DNA from 3 places in the Streptomyces sp. NPDC048507 genome. Region 1 is predicted to be linked to each of the others. Evidence: riboswitches for the same ligand, from Rfam matches in the RefSeq annotation. Region 1 holds a riboswitch; each other region holds the start of a gene.
The links. Region 1 has a riboswitch for cobalamin ahead of ACGFXC_RS25715 (ribonucleoside-diphosphate reductase subunit alpha). Riboswitches for the same ligand answer to the same signal wherever they lie in the genome.
Positions count from the first base shown of each region.

Region 2: it holds a riboswitch for cobalamin, as region 1 does, so the genes downstream of both, ACGFXC_RS03380 (ABC transporter substrate-binding protein) here and ACGFXC_RS25715 (ribonucleoside-diphosphate reductase subunit alpha) in region 1, are expected to answer to the same signal.
Region 3: it holds a riboswitch for cobalamin, as region 1 does, so the genes downstream of both, cobN (cobaltochelatase subunit CobN) here and ACGFXC_RS25715 (ribonucleoside-diphosphate reductase subunit alpha) in region 1, are expected to answer to the same signal.

Region 1 is NZ_JBICWZ010000010.1:80,886-90,593, reverse strand. Features, by position in the region: gene def (peptide deformylase) at 1-334, shown strand, start outside; gene ACGFXC_RS25720 (ribonucleotide-diphosphate reductase subunit beta) at 419-1,432, opposite strand; gene ACGFXC_RS25715 (ribonucleoside-diphosphate reductase subunit alpha) at 1,432-3,828, opposite strand; cobalamin riboswitch at 3,972-4,102, opposite strand; gene ACGFXC_RS25710 (GNAT family N-acetyltransferase) at 4,160-4,654, opposite strand; gene ACGFXC_RS25705 (CstA-like transporter-associated (seleno)protein) at 4,763-4,960, opposite strand; gene ACGFXC_RS25700 (carbon starvation CstA family protein) at 4,957-7,233, opposite strand; gene ACGFXC_RS25695 (GntR family transcriptional regulator) at 7,364-8,128, opposite strand; gene ACGFXC_RS25690 (extracellular solute-binding protein) at 8,424-9,708, shown strand, end outside.
Region 2 is NZ_JBICWZ010000001.1:721,067-730,774, reverse strand. Features, by position in the region: gene ACGFXC_RS03385 (FecCD family ABC transporter permease) at 1-332, opposite strand, end outside; gene ACGFXC_RS03380 (ABC transporter substrate-binding protein) at 329-1,318, opposite strand; cobalamin riboswitch at 1,354-1,490, opposite strand; tRNA gene ACGFXC_RS03375 (tRNA-Trp) at 1,626-1,702, opposite strand; gene ACGFXC_RS03370 (GMC oxidoreductase) at 1,972-3,540, shown strand; gene ACGFXC_RS03365 (carboxymuconolactone decarboxylase family protein) at 3,599-4,078, opposite strand; gene ACGFXC_RS03360 (dihydrodipicolinate reductase) at 4,075-5,154, opposite strand; gene ACGFXC_RS03355 (glycoside hydrolase family 18 protein) at 5,325-6,665, shown strand; gene ACGFXC_RS03350 (sugar kinase) at 6,912-7,967, opposite strand; gene ACGFXC_RS03345 (bifunctional 4-hydroxy-2-oxoglutarate aldolase/2-dehydro-3-deoxy-phosphogluconate aldolase) at 7,919-8,584, opposite strand; gene ACGFXC_RS03340 (IclR family transcriptional regulator) at 8,674-9,492, shown strand; gene ACGFXC_RS03335 (sigma-70 family RNA polymerase sigma factor) at 9,644-9,708, shown strand, end outside.
Region 3 is NZ_JBICWZ010000022.1:47,873-57,580, forward strand. Features, by position in the region: gene ACGFXC_RS34165 (hypothetical protein) at 1-335, shown strand, start outside; gene ACGFXC_RS34170 (hypothetical protein) at 955-1,194, shown strand; gene ACGFXC_RS34175 (hypothetical protein) at 1,390-1,542, shown strand; gene ACGFXC_RS34180 (hemerythrin domain-containing protein) at 2,236-2,709, opposite strand; gene cobN (cobaltochelatase subunit CobN) at 2,729-6,343, opposite strand; cobalamin riboswitch at 6,376-6,533, opposite strand; gene cobG (precorrin-3B synthase) at 6,799-8,079, shown strand; gene ACGFXC_RS34195 (precorrin-8X methylmutase) at 8,084-8,731, shown strand; gene ACGFXC_RS34200 (precorrin-2 C(20)-methyltransferase) at 8,728-9,708, shown strand, end outside.

The sequences.
Region 1 (9,708 bases):
CAAGCGGCACACCGGTGTCGTGGTCAACCCGAAGCTGGTGGAGCTGCCGGCCGCCGGGCGGGTGCTGGACGACTCGAACGAGGGCTGCCTCTCGGTGCCGACCGCCTACGCCTCGCTGGCCCGCCCGGACTACGCCGAGGTGACCGGCCAGGACGCGCTCGGCAACCCGATCAAGGTCCGCGGCACCGGCTACTTCGCGCGCTGCCTCCAGCACGAGACGGACCACCTGTACGGGTACCTGTACATCGACCGGCTCTCCAAGCGCGACCGCAAGGACGCGCTGCGGCAGATGGACGAGGGCACCCCGCGCTACGAGGTCGTCCCGAACGCCTGATCCGCGGACCCCGCAGGCCCGTACGCACGCGCGAAGGCCCCGCCCCGGAATCCGGAGCGGGGCCTTCGCCGTGGCGCGGGCGGGCTAGAAGTCCTCGTCCAGGTCGACGGTGCCCTCGACCGCGACCTGGTAGGCCGACGGGCGGCGCTCGAAGAAGTTCGTGAGCTCCTGGACGCCCTGGAGCTCCATGAAGGAGAACGGGTTCTGCGAGCCGTAGACCGCCGGGAAGCCGAGGCGGACCAGACGCTGGTCCGCGACGCACTCCAGGTACTCGCGCATCGACTCGGTGTTCATGCCCGGCAGGCCGTCACCGCACAGGTCGCGGCCGAACTGCAGCTCCGCCTCCACGGCCTCCTTCAGCATGTCGGTGACCTGCTGCTGGAGCGCGTCGTCGAAGAGCTCCGGCTCCTCCTTGCGGACGGTGTCGACGACCTCGAACGCGAAGTTCATGTGCATGGTCTCGTCGCGGAACACCCAGTTGGTGCCGGTGGCCAGACCGTGCAGCAGGCCGCGCGAGCGGAACCAGTACACGTACGCGAAGGCGCCGTAGAAGAAGAGGCCCTCGATGCAGGCGGCGAAGCAGATCAGGTTCAGCAGGAAGCGGCGGCGGTCGGCCTTCGTCTCCAGCCGGTCGATCTTCTCGACCGAATCCATCCAGCGGAAGCAGAACTGCGCCTTCTCGCGGATCGAGGGGATCTCCTCGACCGCGTCGAAGGCCGCCGCGCGGTCGTCCGGGTCGGGCAGGTAGGTGTCGAGCAGCGTCAGGTAGAACTGGACGTGCACGGCCTCCTCGAACAGCTGGCGCGACAGGTACAGGCGCGCCTCCGGGGAGTTGATGTGCTTGTAGAGCGTCAGCACCAGGTTGTTCGAGACGATCGAGTCACCGGTGGCGAAGAACGCGACCAGACGGCCGATCATGTGCTGCTCGGCGGGAGTCAGCTTGGCGAGGTCGGCGACGTCCGAGTGGAGGTCGACCTCCTCGACGGTCCACGTGTTCTTGATCGCGTCCCGGTAGCGCTCGTAGAAGTCCGGGTAGCGCATGGGGCGCAGGGTCAGTTCGAAGCCCGGGTCGAGCAGGTTCTTGGCGTTGGAGCTCATTACTGGCAGGCCTCGCAGGACTCGGGGTTCTCAAGGGAGCAGGCCAGGGCGTCGGCGTCGACGGCCTGCGGGAGGGGGGTGGCGGCGGCCGGCACGGCACTGCCGGAGGCGGCGCGGGCGATCTTCGTCGCCGGGCGCGAGCGCAGGTAGTACGTGGTCTTCAGACCCTGCTTCCAGGCGTACGCGTACATCGAGCTGAGCTTGCCGATGGTGGGCGTCTCCAGGAACAGGTTCAGCGACTGCGCCTGGTCGAGGAACGGCGTACGGGCCGCCGCCATGTCGATCAGACCGCGCTGGGGGATCTCCCACGCCGTGCGGTACAGCTCGCGCACCTCGGCCGGGATCCAGCCGAAGCCCTGGACGGAGCCGCTGGACTCGCGCAGCGCCTCGCGGGTCTGAGCGTCCCACACGCCGAGCTGCTTGAGCTCCTCCACCAGGTAGCCGTTGACCTGGAGGAACTCGCCCGACAGGGTTTCGCGCTTGAAGAGGTTGGAGACCTGCGGCTCGATGCACTCGTACACGCCCGCGATGGAGGCGATGGTCGCCGTCGGGGCGATGGCGAGCAGCAGGGAGTTGCGCATGCCGGACTTCGCGATCCGGGCGCGCAGGGCGTCCCAGCGCTCGGGCCAGTTCAGCTCGACGTCGAAGTGGTCGGGGTGCAGGACGCCGCGGGCGGTGCGGGTCCGCTCCCAGGCCGGGAGGGGGCCGTTGCGCTCGGCGAGGTCGCAGGAGGCCTCGTACGCGGCCAGCATGATGCGCTCGGAGAGCTTGGTGGACAGGGCCTTCGCCTCGGGGGAGTCGAAGGGCATCTTCAGCTTGAAGAAGACGTCCTGCAGGCCCATCGCGCCCAGACCCACCGGACGCCAGCGGGAGTTGGAGCGGCCCGCCTGCTCGGTCGGGTAGAAGTTGATGTCCACGACGCGGTCGAGGAAGGTCACCGCGGTGCGGACGGTCTCGTCCAGGCGCTCCCAGTCGATCTGCCCGTCCACCACGAAGGCGCCCATGTTGACGGAGCCCAGGTTGCAGACGGCGGTCTCGCCGTCGTCGGTGACCTCGATGATCTCGGTGCAGAGGTTGGAGGAGTGGACGACCGTGCCCGGCTCGGCGGTCTGGTTCGCCGTGCGGTTGGAGGCGTCCTTGAAGGTCATCCAGCCCTGGCCGGTCTGCGCGAGGGTGCGCATCATCCGGCCGTACAGGTCGCGGGCGGGCATGGTCTTGCGGGCCAGGCCGTCCGCCTCGGCCTTGCGGTAGGCGGCGTCGAAGGCGTCGCCCCACAGGTCGACCAGGTCGGGCACGTCGGACGGGGAGAACAGCGACCACTGGCCGTCGGCGTTCACGCGGCGCATGAACTCGTCCGGCACCCAGTGGGCGAGGTTGAGGTTGTGCGTACGGCGCTGGTCCTCGCCGGTGTTGTCGCGCAGCTCCAGGAACTCCTCGATGTCCGCGTGCCAGGTCTCCAGGTAGACGGCGGCGGCGCCCTTGCGGCGGCCGCCCTGGTTCACGGCGGCGACGGACGCGTCGAGGGTCTTCAGGAACGGCACGATGCCGTTGGAGTGGCCGTTGGTGCCGCGGATCAGCGAACCGCGGGCGCGGATGCGGGAGTACGACAGGCCGATGCCGCCGGCGTGCTTGGACAGCCGCGCGACCTGGTGGTAGCGGTCGTAGATCGAGTCCAGCTCGTCCAGCGGGGAGTCCAGCAGGTAGCAGGAGGACATCTGCGGGTGGCGGGTGCCGGAGTTGAAGAGCGTGGGGGAGGAGGGCAGGTAGTCGAGGCGGCTCATCAGCCGGTAGAGCGAGGCCACTTCCTCGACGGCCTGGACCGAGTCGTTCTCCGCGAGGCCGCACGCCACGCGCAGCATGAAGTACTGCGGGGTCTCGATCACCTGACGGGTGATGGGGTGGCGCAGCAGGTAGCGGCTGTGCAGGGTGCGCAGGCCGAAGAAGCCGAAGCGGTCGTCCGCGCCCTCGGCGAGCGCGTGCTCCACCAGCGCGTCGAGCCGGGCGGCGTGCAGGGCGACGAAGTCGGCGGTGCGGTCGGCGATCAGGCCCTCGCGGTGACCGACGGCGACGGACTCGGCGAAGGAGACGGACCCCTGGCCCGCGGCCTCGTCGGCCACGGCCAGCGTGAGCAGCCGGGCGGCGAGGCGGGAGTACGCCGGGTCCTCGGAGATCAGGCCCGCGGCGGCCTCGGTGGCCAGCCCGCGCAGTTCGGCCTCGTCCGCGACGGAGCTGCGGCCGCGCAGGGCGGCGGCGGCGACCCGGCCCGGGTCGGTGTCGGGGAGGTCGGCCGTCAGCTCGGTGAGGGTGCGCAGCAGCGCGGCCCCGGGGCCCCCGGCCTCGGATGCGGCTGCGGGCTGGTCGGACTCGGCGCGCGGTGCGGCGGGCGCGATGGTCACGGGGGGAGCTCTCCCTCGCTCGGCCCGGTCATCGGCGGGGCGGGGCGAGCGGGCGCATGCGGGCATGGCGGGTACGCGTACCCACCGCATGGCGTCCACCGGCCCAACCGCGAGGCCCGGACGTGGTCGGCACCCGGTTCGGTCGAGCCGGGTGCGCTGTCGGCAGGTCCTCGGACTTGCGGAGCACGAAAGGGTGCACTTCATACCGTTGCGGGACAGTTCCGGATTCGCACCGGATTCCCCTGCGGCGACAGCAGGCATGAGCATACATGTGGGGGCGGCCGGATGCGGTAGCCCCCACATGTAGTGTCGGGCCTCGCTCAGCGTGGTGTCACAGCTCCACTCGGTACGTGAGCAGCGTCAGCCCCGGGACGGGGGCCCAGTCGCGTTCGGGCGTACGGGTGAAGCCGAGCCGTGCGTAGATCCGCTGGGCCACCCGCATGTCCCGCTGGGTGGAGAGCACCAGGTGCGTGACCCCCTGGAGCTCGCGGGCGCGGGCCAGACAGGCCCGCACCAGGGCCTCGCCGGCGCCGCGTCCGCGCGCCTCGCGGTCGACGGCCAGCATCCGGAACTCGGCCTCGGCGGGCCCGGCGATGTCGGCGAGCGGGCTGCCGGGAGGGGCGAAGGTCACACCGCCCAGCAGGGTGTCCTCGGCGACGGCCACCAGCACCTCGCCGTCGGCGGCCCGCCGGGCCACGTCGCGCAGCACGCCGGCGTAGAAGGCGGCGTCGGAGGCGAGCAGCCCGTCGCCCACGTACGCCCGTGCGGTGATCTCGCCCAGCTCTTCGTATTCGGCGGGCAGGGCCGCCCGGATCTCGATGTCCATGGCTTTGAGTGTGCACCCCCGCTGTGCGCGAAGGGCCGCCCGCTCCCCGCGGGGGGAGTCGGGGCGGCCCTTCGGTGCGTGCGCGACGGTGTGTTCAGCGGCGTGCGTTCAGCAGCAGCGGAAGCCCTCGCGGGGGTCGGCCTCGCGGGAGTCGGTGCGGGCCCGCTCGAAAGCCCGCCGGGTCAGCACCTCGGCGTCCGGGTCGTGGGAGCGGGCGTGGGCGACGTAGCGGTCGTAGGCGGCCTCGCCCGAGAACTCCCGTACGTAGTGACGCGTCTTCGCCAGCGCCGCGCGGACGCGGCTCACCGGACGGGCTCCCCGACCCGGCCGCCGCCGCTGTCGAGACCGGCCGCGGCGAGCTCGGCCTTCTCCTCGGGGGTCGCGAGCAGGCCGGCCGGGGCGACGATCCTCGACTCGGACCAGGGGACCTCGGAGAGCCTGACCGAGCCCGGGTCGGCGACGGCCCTGAAGCAGGTCCGGGCCGCGTCCGCGAGCACGATCAGGATCAGTACGGCGAACAGCGCCGACAGGACGCCGTCGACCGTGGCGTTGGTGACCACGGTGTGCATCTCGTCCATGTTCTTCGCGGGCGGCAGCACCTTCCCGGCGTCGATGCCGCCCTGGTACTTGTCGCGCTGTGCGAAGAAGCCGACCTTGACGTCCTCGGAGAAGACCTTCTGGTAGCTCGCGGTGAGGGTGACGGCCACGTCCCACGCGAGCGGGACGGCGGTGACCCAGGCCCACTTGAGCCGGCCCGACTTCACCAGCAGCGTGGTGCAGACGGCGAGGGCCACGGCGGCGAGCAGCTGGTTCGCGATGCCGAACAGCGGGAAGAGCTGGTTGATGCCGCCCAGCGGGTCCTTGACGCCGACCCACAGGAAGTAGCCCCAGCCGCCGACGACGATCGCGCTCGCGGCCCAGACGCCCGGCTTCCAGCTGACGTCCTTGAAGGACTTGTGCACGTTGCCCAGGGTGTCCTGGAGCATGAAGCGCCCGACGCGGGTGCCCGCGTCGACCGTGGTCAGGATGAAGAGGGCCTCGAACATGATGGCGAAGTGGTACCAGAACGCCTTCATCCCGGACCCGCCGATCACGGAGGAGAAGATGTCCGACATCCCGAGTGCGAAGGTCGGCGCACCGCCCGTACGGGACAGCAGGCTGGTCTCCTCGACGTCCTTGGCGGCCTGCGCCAGGGCTTCGGGGCTGATGGCGAAGCCGAAGTGGGTGACGGCCTCGGAGGCGGTCTGCACGGTGGTGCCGATGACGCCGGCGGGGGAGTTGACGGCGAAGAAGAGGCCGGGCTCGATGATGCAGGCGGCGATCACGGCCATGATGGCGACGAAGGACTCGGTGAGCATCGCGCCGTAGCCGATGACCCGGACCTGGGTCTCCTTCTGGATCATCTTCGGCGTGGTGCCGGAGGAGACCAGGGCGTGGAAGCCGGACAGCGCCCCGCACGCGATGGTGATGAAGACGAAGGGGAACATCGACCCGGCGAAGACCGGGCCGTCGCCGCGCGCGGCGAAGTCGGTGACCGCGGGCATCCGCAGCGTCGGCATCGCGATGACCACGCCGATCGCCATCAGGCCGATGGTGCCCACCTTCATGAAGGTGGAGAGGTAGTCGCGCGGCGCGAGCAGCAGCCACACCGGCAGCACCGAGGCGATGAACCCGTACGCGACCATCCAGATGACCAGCGTCTCCTTCTCCAGGGTGAAGAACTCCGCCCAGGAGGATTCCGCGACCCAGCCGCCCGCCACGATCGCGAGGAGCAGCAGGGCGACGCCGATGACGGAGACCTCGGTGACCCGGCCCGGTCGCAGGACGCGCAGGTAGACGCCCATGAAGAGGGCGATCGGGATCGTCATGCCGATGGAGAAGACGCCCCACGGCGAGTGCGCCAGCGCGCCCACGATGACCAGGGCGAGCACGGCCAGCAGGATGATCATGATGACGAAGACCGCCAGCAGGGCGGCGGCCCCGCCGACCGGGCCGATCTCGTCACGGGCCATCTGGCCGAGCGAACGCCCGTCGCGGCGGGTGGAGAAGAAGAGCGTCACCATGTCCTGGACGGCGCCGGCGAAGATGACGCCCGCGACGATCCAGATGGTGCCCGGCAGGTAGCCCATCTGCGCGGCGAGCACCGGGCCGACGAGCGGGCCCGCGCCGGCGACGGCGGCGAAGTGGTGGCCGAAGAGCACGCGACGGTCGGTGGGGTGGAAGTCGACACCGTTGTCGAGGCGTTCGGCGGGGGTGGCCCGGGTCTTGTCCAGCTTCAGGACGCGGTCCGAGATGAAGCGCGCGTAGAAGCGGTACCCGATGGCGTACGAGCCCAGTGCGGCGGCGAGCAGCCAGGCGGCCGAGATCTCCTCGCCGCGGGACAGCGCCAGCACGCCCCAGCCGATGGCCCCGACGAGGGCCACGCCCACCCAGACGGCGATGGAGCGCGGGGTGAGCCCGCTCGCCGGGGAATCCGACGGGCCGCCCGACGGGGACGGCGAGCCAGGCCGGACGCCTGGACCCGCCGCGTTCCCGGAGGTTGGCGCCCGATCTGTCCCTGTTGCTTCCGGTTCCGGCATGATCCTCGTCCCCTCGTTGATCATCTGCGTAAGCGCAGGGAATCTACGGGGGCCCGACCGGTGGACGTAAGCCCCCGTCCGCATAGCGGTACGAGCGTCCACCGGGGGTCGAACGGGAGTCAACCGTCTTCTACAAGGCGGGCCTCTGGAGACGGGCTACGAACTTGTAACGGTCGCCGCGGTACACCGAACGTACCCATTCGACCGGTTCGCCGTCGGCGTCCAGCGAGTGCCGCGAGAGCATCAGCATCGGCAGGCCGACGTCGGTGCCGAGCAGTCCGGCCTCGCGCGGGGTGGCCAGCGAGGTCTCGATGGTCTCCTCGGCCTCCGCGAGGCGGACGTCGTACACCTCGGCGAGGGCGGTGTAGAGGGAGGTGTACTTGACGAGCGAACGGCGCAGCGCGGGGAAGCGCTTGGCCGACAGGTGCGTGGTCTCGATCGCCATGGGCTCGCCGCTGGCCAGCCGCAGCCGCTCGATGCGCAGGACCCGTCCGCCGGTGGTGATCTTCAGGAGTCCGGCGAGGGTGTCGTCGGCGGTGACGTAGCCGATGTCCAGGAGCTGGGAGGTCGGCTCCAGGCCCTGGGCGCGCATGTCCTCGGTGTACGAGGAGAGTTGCAGGGGCTGGGAGACCTTCGGCTTCGCGACGAAGGTGCCCTTGCCCTGGATGCGCTCCAGGCGGCCCTCGACGACGAGCTCCTGGAGGGCTTGCCGGACCGTGGTCCGGGAGGTGTCGAATTCGGCCGCGAGGGTGCGCTCCGGCGGCACGGGGGTGCCCGGGGGGAGCGTCTCGGTCATGTCGAGCAAGTGCCGCTTGAGCCGGTAGTACTTGGGCACGCGTGCCGTGCGAGTGGCCGCCCCGCCTTCCGGCTCCGCGCTCGCCCCTTCGGTGGCCATCGCCGCCCGCCTTCCCGACTCCAGTTTCGCTGCCGTCACCGGCTCCTCCGATATGTGCGGTCACATCGTGACACGGGAGGGAGGACAGGCCTCCTCCCTCCCCCAGGTGTCGGTCCGATAACGGACCGAGCACCCGCTCATTAGACCCTTGACACCCCTAAAGGTCTAGGCCAAGCTCCGGGTACTGGTCTAAACCAATATGGATCGGATCCCGGCCCCACGGGCAGTACTTGGTACGTACGTCACCGCGGCGGGCGAGGGAAGTTGCAGGCAGCATCCCCCTGAGGAGGGTGGCGTGAAGCGCAAGCTCATTGCGGCGGTCGGTGTCGTGGGCATGATGGTCGGAGTCGCGGCGTGCGGCAACGGCGGCGACGACAAGGCGAAGGCCGACGCGTCGGGTGGCGCGGCCAAGGAAATCACCGTCTGGGTGATGGACGGTTCCGCTCCGAAGGCCTGGATCGACGAGGTCAACAAGGAGTTCTCGGCCAAGCACCCCGGTGTGACGGTCAAGGTCGAAGAGCAGAAGTGGACCGGCATCCAGGAGAAGGTCACCACCGCCCTCTCCGAGAACACCCCGCCGGACGTCCTGGAGCTCGGCAACACCCAGACCGTCGGCTACGCGGTCACCGGCGGCCTCGCCGACCTCTCCGGCGACAAGTCCAAGCTCGGCGCCGACGCCTGGTCGAAGGGCATGCTGTCCTCCGCCGAGGTCGACGGCAAGCTCTACGCCGCTCCGTGGTACGCCGCCAACCGCGTCGTCATCTACGACAAGAAGGCCTACGAGAAGGCCGGCATCACCGCGCCGAAGACCCGCGACGAGTGGGTGGCCGGCCTGGAGAAGCTGAAGGCCTCGGACCCGGCCTCGCAGCCGATCTACCTCCCCGGCCAGAGCTGGTACATCCTCGCCGGCTTCGTCTGGGACGAGGGCGGCGACCTCGCCGTCAAGGACGGCGGCAAGTGGAAGGGGCAGCTGGGCACCGCCCAGGCCGCCTCCGCGATGGACTTCTACAAGAAGCTCCAGTCCTACTCCACCGCCCCCAAGGACAAGGACGAGGCCACCCCGCAGCAGTCCACCGACATCGTTCCCAAGGGCGGCGTCTCGTCCTGGATCGGTCTCGGCTGGGAGGCCCAGGGCGCGCTGAAGGCCCTGAAGGACGCGGGCAAGGAAGGCGACTTCGGCTACTTCCCGATCCCGGGCAAGACCGCCGACAAGCCGGGCTCCGTCTTCCTCGGCGGCTCGAACCTCGCCGTGGCCGAGCGCTCCAAGAACAAGGAGCTCGCCAAGGAGTGGCTCGCCCTCGCCTCCGGCAAGGAGCAGATGACCAAGTACGCCGCCGCCACCGAGGGCGCCCTGCTCCCGAACCAGGCCGCCGCGAACTTCGCCGCCGCCCCGGGCTCCTTCGCCGAGGCCATGGCCAAGGCCTCCGTCTCCGGCAAGATCACCCCGGTCACGGCCGGCTGGGCGAACGTCGAGACCGAGCCGAACCCCATCAAGGAGTTCATGACCAAGGTCCTGAAGGGCGAGGACGCCGCCAAGGCGGGCGCGGACGCGGACAAGGAAATCGCGAACCGCATCAACA
Region 2 (9,708 bases), on a different contig from region 1:
AAGACGAGGACGAGGACGGCGCCCGCCGAGGCGCCCGAGGAGGCGCCGAGCAGGAAGGGATCGGCGAGCTGGTTGCGGACCAGGGCCTGGAGCACGGCGCCCGCGACCGCGAGCCCCGCGCCGACGACGGTCCCGAGGAGCACCCGCGGCATGCGGACGTCCCACACGATGGAGGCGAAGGCCCCGCCGCGCGCCCCGGGCCCGGCGAGCACGAGGTCGAGGACCTTCCCGGGGCCGATCCGTACGGGGCCCAGCGCGAGCCCCGCCACCGCCGACGCGGCGAGCAGAACGGCGAGCAGGACGAGGACGGTGGCGCTCCGGCGCCGCTTCACGCGGCGTCGGGGTGCAGCTGGCGGCCGAGGGACTCGACCGCGTCGGCGACGCGGACGCCGAGGACGGCGGAGGACAGCGGCAGCACGACGAAACGCTGGTTCTTGATGGCGGGAACCTGCGCCAGCGCCGGGTCGTTCAACAGGCGCCGCTTCTTGGACTCGACGGTGGTCCCGCCGTAGTCGTAGATGAGGACGACTTCGGGCCGCCGCTCGATGACCTTCTCCCACGACACGTCGCCGAAGGTGTCCTTGAGGTCGGCGAAGACGTTCGTCCCCCCGGCGAGGGCGACGATCTCGTTGCCTATGCCCTCGCCGCCCGAGGTGAAGGCGGAGCCCTCACCGGAGTCGTAGACGAAGACGGACGGCTTCGGCGCGTCCTTGACGCGTGCGGTGACGGCGTCGACCCGGCGCTGCTCGTCCCCGATGAGCGCGGCGCCGCGTTCGGGCACGCCGAAGGTCCGCGCCACCTCGGTGATCTCGGTCTTCAGCTGTGCGAGGCCGACCGGTCCGCGCGTGCAGTACTCCACGCTCAGCCGGGAGTTGATGCCGGACTTCGCCAGGGTTTCGCGGTCGCGGCCCTGCGCCTTGTCGAAGGCGCTGGCGTAGCCGCCGTACACGAAGTCGGGGTCGGCGCCGAGGAGGACCTCCTTGGACGGGTACTCCCCGGCCAGCACCTTGATCTTGTCGTAGGCGGGCCGGTAGGCGGGCAGTACCGAGTCGTCGAGGTAGGCCGTGCCCGCGATCCGGTCCTGGAGTCCGAGGGCGAGCATGATCTCGGTGGCGTGCTGGTTCATGGTGACGGCCCGCTCCGGCGGCGCCTGGAAGGTGCTGGTGACACCGCAGTTGGTGACGGTGTACGGGAATCCGGGCGCGGGCCGGGCGTCCGCGGCGGGCCGCTCCGCGCCGGCCGGTGCGCCGCAGGCGGCGAGCGGTGTCAGCAGGGCGAGGGCGGCGAGGGAGCGCAGGGCTGCGCGGGAACGCGACATGGGAAGGCCTCTCCGGGGGATCCGCGTCCCCGGTCGAAGTGAAGAGGCGGCGCGTCAGTGTCTGACTCCCGGGATCCCGTGTCGGGATCCCGGTCACAGTGGCGGGACCGCACCGGATTCGCACCGGTTTCCTGTCCTGCGCCGCCCGGACAACCCGGCCAAGTCTGCCAGATGCCGCCTTTCGCCCGGTACGCCGGTCGCCGCGCCCGCCCGCCCGCCCGTCCCGGGAGCGGGCGCCGGCCCCGGACGCGCCGGAGGCCCGCACCGGCTGGTTGCGCGCCGGTACGGGCCTCTGAGGGTCTTGCGGTGGCAGGGGCGGCAGGAGTCGAACCTGCGACCTACGGTTTTGGAGACCGTTGCTCTGGCCAGCTGAGCTACACCCCTTCGGTGGGACCAACCATGGCACGGCGCGGCCTGAAGATCCACCGAATTCGGGGGCCAGTCGGGAGAAAGCCGGGCGGCGCGGCAAGCGGAACGAGCCGGAAGTTACCTCGTCGTATGTAGTGACTTACCAAGCACTCGACAGTAGAACTTGTTCTCACTCCGTCGAGAGTGAGGAAGGTCACATGAGTGACAAAAGCCTGAACAGCAAGGTTTCCAAGGGCGTTTCACGTCGTGGATTCATCGCTGGAACTGGTTCTATTCTTGGAGCCGTGGCCCTCGCGGTCAACACCACACCGGCCCAGGCGAAAAACGCCGTCGCAGCGGCCGCGGCGAACCCCCCGATCGACTCCGGGGCCCATGTCCCGGCCCTCGTGATCGGCACCGGCTACGGCGGCTCGGTCGCCGCGCTCCGGCTCGCCCAGGCCGGGGTCGACGTGCACATGATCGAGATGGGCATGGCCTGGGACACCCCCGGCAGTGACGGCAAGATCTTCGCCAACACCACCAAGCCCGACTACCGTTCGTACTGGCTGCGCACCAAGACCAAGGCACCGCTCAGCAATTTCCTCGGCTTCCCCATCGACTCGGCCGTCCCCAAGTACACGGGCATCCTCGACGCCGAGGAGATGGGCGGGATCATCGTCTACCAGGGCCGCGGGGTCGGCGGCGGCTCGCTCGTCAACGGCGGCATGGCGGTGACGCCCAAGCGGCAGAACTTCGCCGCCATCCTGCCCTCGGTGGACGCCGACGAGATGTACAACACCTACTACCCCCGCGCCAACGCCGGTCTCGGCGTGGGCCTGATCGACCCCAACTGGTTCGAGACGGTGGACTGCTACCAGTTCGCCCGGGTCGGCCGCAAGCACGCCCAGCGCTCGGGATTCCCCTTCGTCTTCGTCCCGGACGTGTACGACTGGGACTACATGAAGCAGGAGGTGGCCGGGACCGTCCCCAAGTCCGCGGTCGCCGGCGAGATCCTCTACGGCAACAACGCCGGCAAGAAGTCCCTCCAGAAGACCTACATCGCCGCCGCGAAGGCGACCGGCAAGGTCAGCATCTCCCCACTGCACCGGGTCACCACCGTCTCCCCCTCGGGCGGTGGCGGCTACACGGTCGCCATGGAGCAGCTCGACACCACCGGTGCGGTGGTCGCCACCAAGACCGTCACCGCCGACAAGGTGTTCTTCGCGGCGGGCAGCGTGGGCACCAGCAAGCTCCTGGTCAGGCTGAAGGCCACGGGCGCGCTGGCCAACCTGAACGATGAGATCGGCAAGGGCTGGGGCGACAACGGCAACGTCATGTGCGGCCGCGCGAACCACATGTGGGACCCCACCGGCAAGGTGCAGGCCTCCATCCCCTGCGGCGGGATCGACAACTGGGACGCGGGCGGCGCCTTCGCCGAGGTGGCCCCGCTGCCGACCGGGATCGAGACGTACGCGTCCTTCTACCTCTCGATCACCAAGAACCCCAACCGGGCCCAGTTCACCTGGAACGCCGCCGCCGGCCAGGTCGAGCTGAACTGGCAGACGGCCTGGAAGCAGCCCTCGATCGACATGGCGAAGACCATCTTCGACAAGATCAACGCGAAGGAGGGGACGATCTACCGGTCCGACCTGTTCGGCCTCAACAAGGTCTGGGGCGACCACCTCACCTACCACCCGCTGGGCGGCGCGGTGCTGAACAAGGCGACCGACAACTACGGCCGGCTGCGCGGCTACACCGGCCTCTACGTGATCGACGGAGCGCTGATCCCCGGCAACACCAGCGTCAATCCGTTCGTGACGATCACGGCACTCGCCGAGCGGAACATCGAGAAGATCATCGCCACGGACCTCTGAGCGGGAAGGGACCCCGGGGCCGGACGGAGGGTGTGCCTCCGCCCGGCCCCGGGCCGTGTCAGCCGCTCGGCAGCACACAGACGCTGTCGAGGCCCAGGACGTGGTTGAGCCGGCCGAAGGCGAGCCAGGAGCCGATGCTCATGCTCAGCTCCACGATCTCCAACTGGCTGTAGTGCGCGGTCATCCGCGCCCAGAACTCCTCGTCCAGGCTGTGGTGGTCCAGCGCGTAGCGCTCCGCGTACTCCGCCGCCAGGCGGGTGCGGTCGTCGAAGGCGGCGGTGGTGCGCCACTCGGTCACCGCGTCGGCGAAGGAGTCCTCGACCTTCTCCCCGTCCCGGTCGGTGCGCCAGTCCAGGCAGAAGACGCAGCCGTTGATCTGGGCGATGCGCAGCCGGGCGGCCTCGAACTCGCGCAGGCCGAGGGTGGTGTGGGCGTACACCGACAGGGAGAAGTTGGCGGCGGCCATGCCGATGCCGGGGACCATGTCGCCCCATACGTACTCGATGGGGTGCTGTCCTTCGGGAACGTCGATCCTCATGACTGCTTCCTTCCGAGTTTGCCGACTGCGGGTCGCAGCGGGATGTCGAGCGCGTCGTAGAGTCCGGGCTCCGCGTCGACCAGCCAGTCGATGGCGCCGACGAGGCGGCCGACGGCGGTGGCGTTGCCGCCGGCCGAGCGGTTGTCGTCCTCGTCGGTGCACTCGACGGTGACCTCGATGCGCGGACGGCCCTCGATGACGACGCGGTGGGCGCCGGTTCCGTCGGGCGGCGTGGGCCAGTCGGGGGCGCAGGAGGGGTGGATGCGGGTGACGTGTTCGATGACGATGCGGGGTTCGCCCGCGACGATGCCCTGCACCTCGAAGCGGATGGCGCCCTGGGTGCCGGCTTCGAACTCGCCCATGGTGCGGGTGGTGACGGTGGTTTCGAGGGGGCGGCGGTCCGAGGTTTCGCGGATCTCGTCGAGTTCCACGCCCAGCGCCCGGGCCATCATCCGGACCTGCCCGCCCCACACCATGGTGGGGACGGAGGGCATGAGCATCATCGGTTCGTAGTCCATGGGCTGGCCCATGCCGACCAGGTAGCGGACGGAGTCCGGCTGCTCGTACGTGGAGTAGTCGAAGATCTCCTGACAGCGGATCACGTCCACCCGGGTGCCGAGGCCGCTGAGCAGCAGCGGGAGCACGTCGTTGCCCCAGCCGGGGTCGACGCCGGAGGCGAACAGCGAGCCGCCGCCCCGTGCGACGGCCTCGAGCACCGGGTCCCGGAACTCCGGCGGGGCGTTGCGGTGGTCGTAGAGGGGGTAGAGGGCCGGGCTGACCACGGCCGCCCCGGCGGCCACCGCCCGGGTGATGTCGGCGAGCGCGTCGTCGGGGCGGACGTCACCGGACGCCGCGTAGACGACGGCGGCCGGGCGGGCGGCGAGCACCGCCTCGCTGTCGTCGGTCGCCGCCACCCCCAACGGGTACTCGAGCCCGGCGAGTTCGCCCGCGTCGCGGCCGACCTTCCCGGGGTTGTGGACGATCACTGCCGCGAGTTCGAGCGCCGGGTGGGCGTCGACGGCGCGGATCGCCGCGCGGCCGACGTTGCCCGTGCCCCAGACCACCGTGGGAATCATGCGCGGAGGGTAGCGAGGGGGCGCAGAGGTGCCCAGGGCCGTGAAGGAGGAATTTCGGACGACCGGGCCGCCGGGCGGAACCCGAGGTGAACGCACCCTTGACCCAGCTGGTCCAGACCAATAGTTTCCGGCTGACGAGCACCACTCCCCCGCATCCGCAAAGGAAGCCCATGCGCCGCAGCACGCTCGCCAGGCTCGCCGTCGCCGCCTGTTCCCTGTCCCTGCTGACCGCCTTCGCGCCCGCCGCCACCGCGGGTCCGCGGGAGGCGCCGGCAGCGGCGGGAGGCGGCCACGACACCGCGTTCCGCAAGGTCGGGTACTTCACCCAATGGGGCGTCTACGGGCGCGACTTCCAGGTCCAGGACCTGGAGACCAGCGGCAGCGCCGCCCGGCTCACGCACGTCAACTACGCCTTCGGCAACGTCAGCGCCGACGGCAAGTGCTTCACCGGGAACGTGCCCGGCGAGGCCGACGCGTGGGCCGACTACGTCCGCCCGCTCGACGCGGCGAACTCCGTCGACGGGGTGGCCGACACGGCGGAGCAGCCCCTGGCCGGCAACTTCAACCAGCTGCGGGAGCTCAAGGCCCGCCACCCCGGGCTCAAGGTGATGATCTCGCTGGGCGGCTGGAGCTGGTCGACCCACTTCTCGGACGCCGCCCTCACCCCCGCCTCCCGCAAGGCCTTCGTCTCCTCCTGCATCGACCTCTACATGAAGGGCAACCTTCCGCAGGACGGCGCCCGGGGCGGCGCGGGCGCGGCGGCGGGCCTCTTCGACGGCATCGACCTGGACTGGGAGTGGCCCGGCTCGGAAGGCGACACCGACACGAAGTTCCGGCCGGAGGACAAGCGCAACTTCGCCGCGCTGGTCGAGGAGTTCCGCCGCCAGCTCGACGCGTACGGCCGCGAGAAGCGGCGGACCTACGAGCTGTCCGCCTTCGTGCCGACCGCGCCCGCGAAGATCGACGCGGGCTTCGACGTCCGCCGGATCATGCGCGGCCTCGACTTCGTGAACCTCCAGGGCTACGACTTCCACGTGTCCGGGGAGAAGACCACGGCCCAGCAGTCCGCCCTGCGGGCGCGGAACGACTTCAGCGTGGAGGGCACGGTGGAGGCCTGGCGCCGGCGCGGGGCGCCGGCCCGCAAGCTGGTGGTCGGCATGCCGTTCTACGGCCAGGGCTGGACCGGGGTCAGCGGCGGCGGCGACGGCATGGGACAGCCGGCGACGGGTCCGGCGCCCGCCACCTGGGCGGCCGGGTACGAGGACTACAAGGAGCTGAGGAAGCTGGCCGCCTCCGGCACCTTCCAGGTGCACCGGGACCGGCGCGGCGGCCACGCCTGGCTCTTCGACGGCACCACCCTGTGGACCTACGACGACCCGCAGGTGCTGAACACCAAGGCCCGGTACGTGCGCGAACAGGGCCTGGGCGGGGCGATGTTCTGGTCCCTGGACGCCGACACCGCCGAGGGTGAACTGACCGCCGCCGTGGACCGGGGCCTGCACGGCCGCTGACCCCGCGCGGGGCCGGTCCGCCGCCGGCCCCGCAGCACCCGCCCCTCGACCGGGGCCGCCCGACCGGCGCCGCCGGGCCGCGGAAGACCCTTCCGGCCCGGCGGCGCCCTCCACGTACCCGCGCGGTCGGAGCCGGCCGGGGCGCTCCGCCTGCCCGCCGCGCAGGCGGCCGACGCCGCCCGGGAACCGCCCGCCGCGCCGGCCCCCGTACGCGGGCTGCGGACGGCGACCGGCCTGTGGGCCGGGTCACGGACCCCGTTCCGTGTCCGGACGGACCGTGGCGGCCAGCGCGGCCGTCTCGGCGAACGCCGGTACGTGACCGGTGCCGCCGCGCCCGGAGACCGAGAGGGAGGCGGCCGCCACCCCGTGGGCGACCGCCCGCGCGAGGGGGTCGCCCAGCGCCAGCCGGGCCGTGGCGGTGCCGGTGAAGCAGTCCCCGGCACCCGTCGCGTCGACGGGCGCCGGATCGGCCGGGACCGGGAAGCGGGACACGTGGCCGCCGTCGTCCAGCAGCAGCCGGTCCGCCCCGCAGGTGACGGCCACCGCGCGGGCCCCCAGCGCCCGGTAGCGGGACGCGGCCGCGTACGGGTCGCCGGTGTCCACCAGGGCGAGCGCGTCGGCCGGGCAGGAGGTCTTCAGCAGCCCGGTCAGCGGGGCGATCCGGGCCAGCAGCTCCCGGGCCTCGCTCCGGCCGGTCAGCCGGGGCCGGTGGTTGGGGTCGTAGGTGACGTGCCCGCCGGCGGCGTGCACCGTGCGCACGGCGTCCAGCACGGCCTCCCGGGCACTCGGGGAGAGTGCGCCCGTGATCCCGCTGGTGATCAGGGCCTTCGTGCCGGTCAGCAGGTCCCGCCAGGATTCGGTGTGGGCCGGGGAGAGGGTGGAACCGGCGCTGCGGGAGCGCCAGTAGACGAATTCCCGCCCGCCCTCCGCATCGGCGCAGAGCAGGTAGGCGCCGTTGGGGCGCGGCGCCCGGCGGACGTGGGAGACGTCCACGCCCAGTCCGGCGGCGCGGCGCAGCAGGGGGACGCTCAGCTCGTCGTCGCCCACGACCGCCAGCAGGGCGGTGCGGGCCCCGGCCGCCGCGGCGGCGGCCGCGGCGTTCAGGGCGTCGCCGGAGTAGGAGATCCGCGCGCCGGTGCCGTCTGCCGCCGCGCGCAGGGCCGTGTCGGCGTGGATCTCGACCAGGACCTCGCCGAGCACGAGGACGTCGTAGCCGCGCGGGGAGCCGGTGGGCCCGGCGGTGCCCGCCACCGTCAGCACGCCCCGGAGCCGCGGGTGGGCTCCGGCCGGTCGCGCTCGCACGCGGGACAGCACGGTCCGGCCAGCCCGGCGAAGACGGCGGCCAGTTCGGCGGGGTCGGCGGGCAGTCCGCTGCCGATGCCCACGGCGCTCGCGCCCGCGGCGAGCCAGTCGCGGACCTCGCCGGGCCGGATGCCGCCGGTCGGCACGAGGAGGGCGTCGGGGAGGACCGCCTTGAGGGAGCGGATGAAGTCCGGGCCGCCCACGTGGGCCGGGAAGACCTTCGCGGCGCCGCCCGCGCGGGCGGCGGCGGCGATCTCGCCGGGGGTGTAGCCGCCCTCGACGAACACCGCCGCGCGCCGCCGGGCGACCTCGCGGACCTCGGGGGCGGGGTAGGGGGAGACGAGGAAGGCGGCGCCGGCGTCGAGGGCGGCTTCGGCGTGGGCGGCGGTGGTGACGGTGCCCACGCCGATCAGGGCGGCGCGGCCGCGGGCGTCGGCGAGCGGGGCGGTGCGCGCGACGGCCGCCGCCCAGCCGGGGATGGTGGTGGTGAGTTCGACGGCCCGGCAGCCTGCGGCGAGCAGGGCAGTGGTGGCGCGGACGGCCTCGTCCGCGCCGGTGGTGCGCAGGACCGGCAGCAGGCGCTGGGCGACTATGACCGCGTACGGATGGCAGGACAAGGGACCCTCCGATGATGTTCCACGTAGTGGAACGGGGTATCGTGTGCCGGAACTTCGTGGTCCAGACCTTACCCACCCAGGGAGACGACGTGTCAACGGAGCAAGGCCCCGGAGAGGAAGTTCCGCAGCCCGCCGGCGCCGCCGGGGGCGCGAGCGCGGGCGGCCGCACCTCGGCCGCCGGATCGGCCCTGGAGAAGTCCCTGCGCATCCTGGAGGCGGTCGCCGCGCCCGGCGGACCGCACCGGCTGACGGACGTGACGACGGCTGCCGCGGTGCCCAAGTCGAGCACCTTCCGGATCCTGGCGGCGCTGGCCGAGCAGGGCTTCGTACGGGCGGAGGGCGAGGGCCGCTACGGCGTCGGGCCCCGGCTGCGCGGACTGTCCGCGCTGGTCGGCGCGGCGGAACCGGCGGGCGTCGACGAGGTCCTGCACGAGCTGCGGCGGGAGACGGGCCAGACGGTCCACCTGGCCCTGCTCACCGGGGAGACCATCACCTACGTCCGCAAGCTGGAGGCCGACCAGCCCTTCCGGACGGCATCGCGCGTCGGCATGCGGATGCCGCTGCACACGACGGCGATCGGCAAGAGCGTCCTCGCGCTCCTGCCCGCCGAGGAGGTCCGCGCCCTGACCGCCGCGGCGGGACTGCCGCGCCGCACCCCGAAGACCCTGACCACCGCCCTGGAGCTGGAGGCGGAACTGGCCGCGGTCAGGGCACGGGGCTTCGCCGTGGACGACGAGGAGAACGAGCCCACCATCCGCTGCGCCGGGGCGGCGGTCCCCGGCCCCGACGGCCGCCCGGTGGGCGGGGTCTCCGTCACCACCGTCACCTTCCTGGTCTCCCGCGCGGAGGTCGAGGCCTACGCGCCCGCCCTGAGAGCGGCGGCGCGGGCGCTGTCGCCGCTGCTGTGAACACCCCCGCGACCGCGCCCGCGACCGCGCCCGCGACCCCGTTCGGAGCAGCCGCGAAAGATTTTCTCCGGATATCCGTTATCGGGCCCCGACTCGACGGTCTCCCAGTTATTGGGCATCATCGACCGCCGGTACGGACAGGGACTTTCACATGAGTACACAGCACACGGCAGCGCTGGTGGCAGCGGCCCGCGCGGGCGATCCCCGCGCCCAGGA
Region 3 (9,708 bases), on a different contig from region 1:
ATCTGATTCCCGGGTACAGTCCGCTCTCTCTCCGCGAGGCCGTTGAGATGAAAGGGGGGCATGATGGCGACCCCATCCTCGGTCCGAAGTGGATTCCCATTCTCGGCGGCCCAAGTGGTGATATCTATGCCGCCGTATGGGTCTCCAACGAAAACCCAAGGGTCGCCGGCATCCTAGTTGGAGAGCCGACAGAAATCGAATTTGAAAGCATCGAGCAGATGATTTCTGTATTCCGCGCTTGCTACGATCGGGGGGCCTTCTCGGTTGACAGTCAGGGGCGACTCTCAATGGACCCTGAGTCCTACGATGTGGTCTATGCGGAGATTGTCGGATAGGACTCGCCTACTCCGCTCCTTCCTGTTCGACTAAGAGTCATCCCTGAATTGAGTTTGCAGCTTTGAAGCCCCGCCGAGCGTGTGCTCGGCGGGGCTTCTGGGCGTCTTGACGGCAGTAGCTGACGGCAACGTCAGCGAACGACGGCTGCGGCGGGCGGATCTTCGGGGTCGTCGTCGGTGGGGCCGAGGGCGTGGCCCAAAGCATCGATGGCTTGGCGTTGCAGGCGGAGTCGGACGTGGGCGTAGACGCTGGCAGCGACGCCGATGTGGGGGGTGAGGCGTTCGTGGTCGATATGGGGCCAGGCACCTTGCGGCGGTCTTTTTATCTTCCCAATTCGGAAGCCGCCTACGATGCGGCGCAGGGATCGATCGGCACCAACCTCGGACCTTACGGTTCTCGCAGTAACTGCGTCACATACTGTGTGGGTATTCTGCAGGCGGGAGGGACTGGCCGGCGCGGATGCGGTCGGAGTCTTCCGGGAAATGCGGACTGTGATCAGGAACGGTAGGAGGTCCTATCTGCGTGTATACCCCAGATCTGGGCCTGCGGACTCTATCCGAAATAATGCTCAGCGCAAACGTTGGCGCAATTCATCTTAGGCGTGTTGGAGAGGTATTGGTGGCCAGGGCCGACATGGACGATCGGATCCTTGACCCGAGTGTGAAAGGTGGGATACCGGACGAGCTTCTGGATGGATTGATGTTCGATGTTGCCGATGTCGAGGATGCTTATATTCGGGCATGGCAGGAATGCGAGACGGGCTCCGTGGAATGGCGCAAGAGTGAGGGGATGGCGGCATTGGAAGTTTCGCTACGGCGCGCCGCCGCGTATTTTCTTGAGGTTGCGACCCGAGAATAGTCGTCCTCTAGATTGAAATCGCCATCCCTTCAGTCATGCGGGGAGTATCAGAGGTCCCACTGGTTCGTTTCCGGTGGGGCCTCTGACGTGTACTGGGGTGTCTGACGGCACTAGATGACGGCAACGCCAGTGGATGGGTGCCGCACAGGGTGGAAGTGCCACGCGGCCGTTGGCGTGCTTGTTGGTCTCGTCGGTGTGCTGGAGGGCGAGACGAAGAAGGCCGATGGCGTTGCGCTGGAGGCGGGATTGGACGTGGGCGTAGACGGTGGCGGTGACGCCGATGTGGGCGTGGCCGAGGAGTTCCTTGCTTACGATGAGTTCGACGCCCTGCTCCAGGGAGTGACATAGGTTGGTGAAATTGGATGCGGCGGAGCCCTGTCCGGTCGAGGAGGGCGCGGAAGCTGCGATTGAGGTTCTCCGGATCGATCGGCCCTCCTGTCTGCGTGCCGAAGTCGAGGCCCCTGTTCCTCGCGTCCTCCGCTGTGGTCTCTCGTGCTCCTTCCTGTACCTCCCGGTGTTCCTTTACGAGCGGATGCAATCGCTCGGAAGGGCGATGCGTCGTTCGGAGGCTCGGGTTTTGGTGGGTAGGGCGGTGAGTCCGCCGGCCCGGGTGCGCTGGAGCGTGCGGCGGATACTGGCGGCGCCCGCGCCGAGGAGTTCGCCTTTGCGTAGGCCGGTGCGGAGGGTGAATTCGTACAGCGCCGACAGGCGGCCATCGCCGGCGGCAGCGAGGAATCGGCGGGTTTCACCTGCCGTGAGCGGTTCGAATCGACGCGGTTGCCGGTGTGGACTTTGCCGGCGATCTCGTTGTCGCGGACGGCGTGTTTCAAGGGGGACTTGAGGCCGGAGTCGGTGTACGCCAGCGTCAGCGGGGTGAGCCGCCCTCCGCAGCACGTTCCGGCGGCACAACACCGGGCCTGATCTCGGTGAGTATCGATGCCGAGGGCGCAATACAGGCGCCATCGAGGGTGCTGGAGGCTTGGGCGGACTCAATGGCGCACCTGGCCGCGGGAGTGGGGTGGTCCGGGTGTCGGGGGAGGGTCAGCCCGGGGGGTGGAGGGGGGTGTGGGGGTGGGCGGTGCGCCAGGCGGCGATGGCGGCGTCCCAGTCGTCGGCCGTCAGGGCCGTGAGGGAGGCGGGGAAGAGGCCGTCCTCCTCCTTGGCGATGTGGTGGTGCAGCTCCGCCACCGCCTCGCGGAATTCCGCGACGTCGTTAGGCGAGGTCAGGTCCGCCGTCGCCAGGAAGGCGGCCAGGGTGCGGTGTTCCCGGACGAGGGCTTCGATGTGGGGCGCGTACTCGGGGTCCTGGCCCATGACGGCGAAGAGGCCGTCCTCCTCGCCCTTCCAGTGGGCGAGGAGGACGGCCTCCATCGTGTCGAGCAGGGCCGCGGCCTGCCGGAGGTCACCCGCGTCCAGGGCGCGCAGGGCGTCGCCGGCCGCGTTCGTCACCGCCTCGTGCTCGGCGATGAACTCCTTGAGCAGCGGGATCTGGCGGCAGCCGCAGTAGTGGCACATGCCGTCCAGTGTGGCGCCGTCAGGCGGAGTCGCCCTCCAGGTTGCCCTCCGTGTCCAGGTAGACCTGGCGCAGGGCTTCGAGGATCTGGGGGTCCGGCTTCTCCCACATGCCGCGGGACTCGGCCTCCAGGAGGCGCTCCGCGATGCCGTGCAGGGCCCAGGGGTTGGCCTGCTCCAGGAAGGCGCGGTTGACCGGGTCCAGGACGTACGTTTCCGTCAGCTTGTCGTACATCCAGTCCGCGACCACGCCCGTCGTGGCGTCGTAGCCGAAGAGGTAGTCGACCGTCGCCGCCAGTTCGAAGGCGCCCTTGTAGCCGTGGCGGCGCATCGCCTCGATCCACTTCGGGTTGACCACGCGGGCCCGGAAGACCCGGGACGTCTCCTCGACCAGGGTGCGGGTCTTGACCGTCTCGGGCCGGGTGGAGTCGCCGATGTAGGCCTCGGGGGCCGTGCCGCGCAGGGCGCGGACCGTGGCGACCATGCCGCCGTGGTACTGGAAGTAGTCGTCGGAGTCCGCGATGTCGTGCTCGCGGGTGTCGGTGTTCTTCGCCGCCACCGTGATCCGCTTGTACGCCGTCTCCATCTCGGTGCGGGCCGGACGGCCCTCCAGGCCGCGGCCGTAGGCGTAGCCGCCCCACACCGTGTAGACCTCCGCCAGGTCGGCGTCGGTGCGCCAGTCGCGGGAGTCGATCAGCTGGAGGATGCCCGCGCCGTAGGTGCCCGGGCGGGAGCCGAAGATGCGGGTGGTGGCCTTGCGTTCGTCGCCGTGCTCGGCCAGGTCCGCCTGGGCGTGGGCGCGTACGTGGTTCTGCGCGGCGGGCTCGTCCAGCGAGGCCGCCAGCCGGACCGCGTCGTCCAGGAGGCCGATGACGTGCGGGAAGGCGTCGCGGAAGAAGCCCGAGATGCGCAGGGTGACGTCGATGCGGGGGCGGGCGAGCTCGGTGAGGGGGATCGCCTCGATGCCCGTGACGCGGCGCGAGGCCTCGTCCCAGACCGGGCGGACGCCGAGCAGGGCCAGGGCCTCGGCGACGTCGTCGCCGGAGGTGCGCATCGCGCTGGTGCCCCACAGGGACAGGCCGACCGAGGCGGGCCATTCGCCGCCGTTGTCGGTGCGGTAGCGGGTCAGGAGCGAGTCCGCCAGGGCCTGGCCCGTCTCCCACGCCAGGCGGGAGGGGACGGCCTTGGGGTCGACCGAGTAGAAGTTGCGGCCGGTCGGCAGGACGTTGACCAGGCCGCGCAGCGGGGAGCCGGACGGCCCGGCCGGGACGAAGCCGCCGTCCAGGGCGGTGACCACGTGGGCGATCTCGTCCGTGGTGCCGGCCAGGCGGGGCACGACCTCGTGGGCGGCGAAGGCGAGGACGTCCGCGACGGCCCGGGGGTGGCCGGCGGCGACCGCGGGGACCGCCTCCGGGGACCAGTTCGCCTCCTCCATCGCCTGGACCAGGGCGCGGGCCGTCGCCTCGACCTCGTCGGCCGCGGTGCGGGTGGCGGCGGACTCGTCCAGCCCGAGGGCCTCGCGCAGGCCGGGCAGGGCCGTCGTGCCGCCCCAGATCTGGCGGGCGCGCAGGATCGCGAGGACCAGGTTGACGCGGGCCTCACCGGTCGGGGCGCCGCCGAGGACGTGCAGGCCGTCGCGGATCTGCGCGTCCTTGACCTCGCACAGCCAGCCGTCGACGTGCAGGAGGAAGTCGTCGAAGCCGTCGTCGTCCGGGCGCTCTTCGAGGCCGAGGTCGTGGTCGAGCTTCGCCGCCTGGATCAGGGTCCAGATCTGCGCGCGGATCGCCGGGAGCTTCGACGGGTCCATCGCGCTGATCTGCGCGTACTCGTCCAGGTGCTGTTCCAGGCGGGCGATGTCCCCGTACGACTCCGCGCGCGCCATCGGCGGCACGAGGTGGTCGACCAGGGTGGCGTGCACGCGGCGCTTGGCCTGGGTGCCCTCGCCGGGGTCGTTGACGAGGAAGGGGTAGATCAGCGGGAGGTCGCCGAGGGCGGCGTCCGGGGCGCAGGAGGCGGAGAGGCCGGCGTTCTTGCCCGGCAGCCATTCGAGGTTGCCGTGCTTGCCCAGGTGGATCATCGCGTCGGCGCCGAAGCCGCCGTCCTGCGCGCGCGCCTGGATCCACCGGTAGGCGGCCAGGTAGTGGTGCGAGGGCGGCAGGTCCGGGTCGTGGTAGATCGCGATCGGGTTCTCGCCGAAGCCGCGCGGGGGCTGGATGAGGATCAGGAGGTTCCCGCGGCGCAGGGCCGCGAGCACGATGTCGCCCTCGGGGTTCGAGGAGCGGTCCACGAACATGTTGCCGGGGGCCTCGCCCCAGTGCTCCTCGACGCTCGCGCGCAGCTCGGCGGGCAGCTCGGCGAACCAGCGGCGGTAGTCGGCCGCCGGGATGCGGACCGGGTTGCGGGCCAGCTGCTCTTCCGTCAGCCAGTCCTGGTCGTGGCCGCCCGCCTCGATCAGGGCGCGGATCAGCTCGTCCCCGTCGCCCGAGACCAGGCCCGGGATGCCGTCCGCCGGGCCGAAGTCGTAGCCGCCCGCGATGAGGGTGCGCAGCAGTTCCACGGCGCTCGCGGGGGTGTCGAGGCCGACCGCGTTGCCGATGCGGGAGTGCTTGGTGGGGTATGCCGACAGGACGAGGGCGATCTTCTTGTCGCGGCGGTCGATGTGGCGCAGCCGGGCGTGGCGCACCGCGATGCCTGCGACGCGGGCGGCCCGCTCGGGGTCGGCGACGTAGGCGGGCAGGCCGTCCTCGTCGATCTCCTTGAAGGAGAACGGCACCGTGATCAGGCGGCCGTCGAACTCCGGGACCGCGACCTGGGTGGCGGCGTCGAGGGGGGACAGGCCCTCGTCGTTCTCCTCCCAGTTCGCGCGGGAGCCGGTCAGGCACAGGGCCTGGAGGATCGGTACGCCGAGCGAGGCGAGGGCGCCCGCGTCCCAGGACTCGTCGTCGCCGCCCGCGGAGGCGGTGGCCGGGCGGGTGCCGCCCGCGGCCAGGACGGTGGTGACGACCGCGTCGACCCCCGCCAGCTCGGCCAGCAGCTCCGGCTCCGGGGTGCGCAGGGAGGAGACGTAGAGGGGGAGGGGGTGGCCGCCCTTGGCCTCGACGGCGTCGCACAGGGCGTGCACGAAGGCGGTGTTGCCGCTCATCTGGTGCGCGCGGTAGTAGAGCAGCGCGACGCGCGGGCCGTCCGCCGCGGAGGCCGGGCGGTCCAGGTGGCCCCAGGTGGGGGAGGCGGCCGGGGGTTCGAAGCCGTGGCCGGTGAGCAGCACCGTGTCCGAGAGGAAGCGGGCCAGCTGGCCGAGGTTGGCGGGGCCGCCGTGCGCGAGGTAGCCGTGCGCTTCCGCCGCGATGCCGATGGGGACGGTGGAGGCCTCCATCAGCTGGGCGTCCGGGGCCTGTTCGCCGGTCAGGACGACGACCGGGCGGTGCTGGCCGGCGGCCAGCAGCAGATCGAGGCCCTCCTGCCAGGCGCGCAGGCCGCCGAGGAGGCGTACGACGACCAGGTCGACGCCGTCGAGGAGACCGGGGAGGTCGTCGAGGGGGAGGCGGGAGGGGTTCGCGAACCGGTACGGGACGGGGCCGTCCGCGGCGGCGCGAGCGCTCAGCAGATCGGTGTCGGACGTCGACAGCAGCAGGATCATGCGGCGGCAGGCCTTCCTCGGGGTTTCCGCGCCCCGGGCAGTGAGGACGACGGGAGTTCCTGACTCACCCCGCCGATCGCTCCGCGGGGTTCACAGTGGCGGGACCGCGCCGGAATCTCACCGGGCTTCCTCCCATGTCGCCGTCCTCGGCGATGACGGGCCGAACGGCCCGTCGGAAGGTCATCTTAGGCGGCGTCGTCCCTGGCCGGGAGTGGGGGTGGTCCGGCGCCGTGGTGGTCTCGTCCGGGGGTGGTCCGGGCATCGTGGCGGCCGCCGGCCGGGCATCGCCGGGCGGGGGCGCCCCCGGGACCCTGCCCCGGGCCCGGTGCGCCAAACGCCGGCGGGGCGGGCCGCGGGAGAGGCCCGCCGGGGCGGCCGCCGCCCCGGCGGCGGGGGCCGGGAGGGTGGCGTCGGACACAGGCCGGGGGCGGGGAATCGTGGGTATGCTCGCGGCCATGCCCCAGCCCCCCTCCGCCGTGTCGCGGGACGAACCCGTCATACGGGAACGCGGTGACGCCTGCCCGGGCGCCCTGCGCCTGCACGCGGCGGACGACGGCCACCTGGCGCGCGTGCGGATCCCCGGCGGGCTCCTCGACGGCGCGGCCGCCCTGCTGCTGGCCGACGCCGCGGACCGGCTCGGGGACGGGCACATCGACCTCACCTCCCGTGGCAACGCGCAGCTGCGCGGACTCGGCGCGGGCTGCGGCGGCGAGCTGGCCGGGGTGCTGGAGCGGGCCGGGCTGCTGCCCGCGCCCTCGCACGAGCGGGTCCGCAACATCGTCGTCTCGCCGCTGACCGGCCTGGACGGATCCGGTCTGCCGGACGTGTCGGGCTGGGTCGCCGAGCTGGACGGGCTGCTGTGCGCGGATCCGGCCGCGGCCGGGCTCTCGGGCCGCTTCCTGTTCGCCCTCGACGACGGCCGCGGGGACGTGGCCGCCCTCGCCGGTGACGTCGTCGTGGTCGCCCGCCCCGACGGCGGGGCCCTGGTGTCGACGGCCGGAGCGCGGCAGGGGGTCCGGGTCGGGGCGCGGGACGCCCCCCGGGCCGCCCTCGTCGCCGCCCGGTACTTCCTCGACGCCGCCCGGGCCGCCGGTACGCGGGCCTGGCGGGTGAGCGAACTGCCCCCCGAACACGCCCTGGAACCGGAGTGGTTGCTGGGCCGGCTGGAGTCCTGCGGGATCGCGGGCCGGATCGAGGGCGCGCCCGTGCCCCCGCCCGGCGACGGCCCCGAGCCGGGCCTGGTGGCCGGCGCGGACGGGCGCGCCGCGCTGTCCGTGCTCGCGCCGCTCGGCCGCCTCACCAGCGCGCAGTGGCGGACGCTGGCCGGGATCGGCGGCCGGCTGCGGCTGACCCCCTGGCGCGGAGTCGTCGTCCCCGGACTGACCGGACCAACGGCCGCCCGGGCCCTGGCAGTTCTCGCCGACGCCGGTCTCGTCACCGACGCCGCGGATCCCTGGCGGTCCGTCACCGCCTGCACTGGACGGCCCGGTTGCGCCAAGTCCCGGGCCGACGTGCGCGCCGACGCACGGGCCCTGGTGCGCAGCACGCCCGGACCGCTGCCCGTGCACTGGTCCGGATGCGAGCGCCGCTGCGGGCACCCGCGCGCCGCCGCCTGGGTGGACCTCGTCGCCACCCCGCAGGGGTACGAGGTCTCCGCGCCCGGGCGCGCCGCCGAAACGGCCCGGCACCCAGATCTGGCGGCGGTCCTCACGGCCGCCCGCAGCACCATCCAGTGAAGAAATGAGCGAGTACACCGTGTTCGAGTACGAGAAGGACGGCGCCGCGATCTACCGGCAGTCCTTTGCCACGATCCGCGCCGAGGCGGACCTCTCCGGGCTGCCCGCCTCCGTCGCCCAGGTCGCGGTGCGCATGATTCACGCCTGTGGGATGACCGACCTGCCCGGGGACCTCGGCTACACCCCGGAGGTCGTGCTGCGGGCGCGTGCCGCGCTCGCCGCGGGGGCGCCCGTCCTGTGCGACGTACAGATGGTCGCCAGCGGCGTCACCCGCAAGCGGCTGCCCGCGGCCAACGAGGTGATCTGCACGCTCTCCGACCCGGCCGTGCCGGAACTCGCCGCGAAGATGGGCACCACGCGCAGCGCCGCCGCCCTCGAAGTCTGGCGCGACCGCGGCCTGCTGGAGGGGTCCGTAATCGCCGTCGGCAACGCGCCCACCGCGCTGTTCAGGCTCCTGGAGATGATCGAGGAGGGCGCCGCGCGCCCCGCCGCCGTGATCGGCGTGCCCGTCGGATTCATCGGCGCCGCCGAGTCCAAGGACGCGCTCGCCGCCCACCCCTCGGGCCTGGACCACCTGATCGTGCGCGGCCGGCGCGGTGGCAGCGCCATCGCGGCCGCCGCCGTCAACGCGATCGCGAGCGAGGAAGAATGAGCAAGCTGTACGGCGTCGGGCTCGGGCCCGGCGATCCCTCCCTGATGACCCTGCGGGCCGTCGAGGCCATCGCCGGAGCCGACGTGGTCGCCTACCACAGCGCCCGGCACGGGCGTTCCATCGCCCGCTCGATCGCGGCCGGGCACCTGCGTCCCGACCACATCGAGGAACCGCTGGTCTACCCGGTCACCACCGAGACCACCGACCACCCCGGCGGCTACCAGGGCGCGATGGAGGAGTTCTACGAGGCCGCCTCCGCCCGCCTCGCCGCCCACCTGGACGCCGGGCGCACCGTGGCCGTCCTCGCGGAGGGCGATCCGCTCTTCTACAGCTCGTACATGCACATGCACAAGCGGCTCGCGGACCGGTACCCGACCGAGGTCATCCCCGGCGTCACCTCGGTCAGCGCCGCCGCCGCCCGGCTCGGCACCCCGCTCGTCGAGGGCGAGGAGGTGCTGACGATCCTGCCCGGCACCCTCTCCGAGGAGGAGCTCACGGCCCGGCTCGCCGCCACCGACTCGGCCGTCGTCATGAAGCTCGGACGCACCTTCCCCGCCGTGCGGCGGGCGATGGAGGCCAGCGGCCGGCTGCCCGAGGCCCGCTACGTGGAGCGCGCCACGATGGAGGGCGAGCGCACCGGCGTCCTGGCCGACACCGACCCGGACAGCGTGCCGTACTTCGCCGTCGCGGTGGTGCCCAGCCGGATCGGCAACCCGGGCAGCGTGCCCCCCGGCCCCGGGGAGGTCGCGGTCGTCGGCACCGGCCCCGCCGGGCCGCTGTGGCTGACCGCCGAGACCCGGCGGGTACTGGCCGACGCGGAGGTGCTGGTCGGCTACACGACCTACCTGGACCGGGTGCCCGTGCGGCCCGGACAGGTGCGGCACGGCTCCGACAACAAGGTGGAGTCCGAACGGGCCGAGTTCGCCCTCGACCTGGCCCGGCGCGGCAAGCGGGTGGCCGTGGTCTCCGGCGGTGAC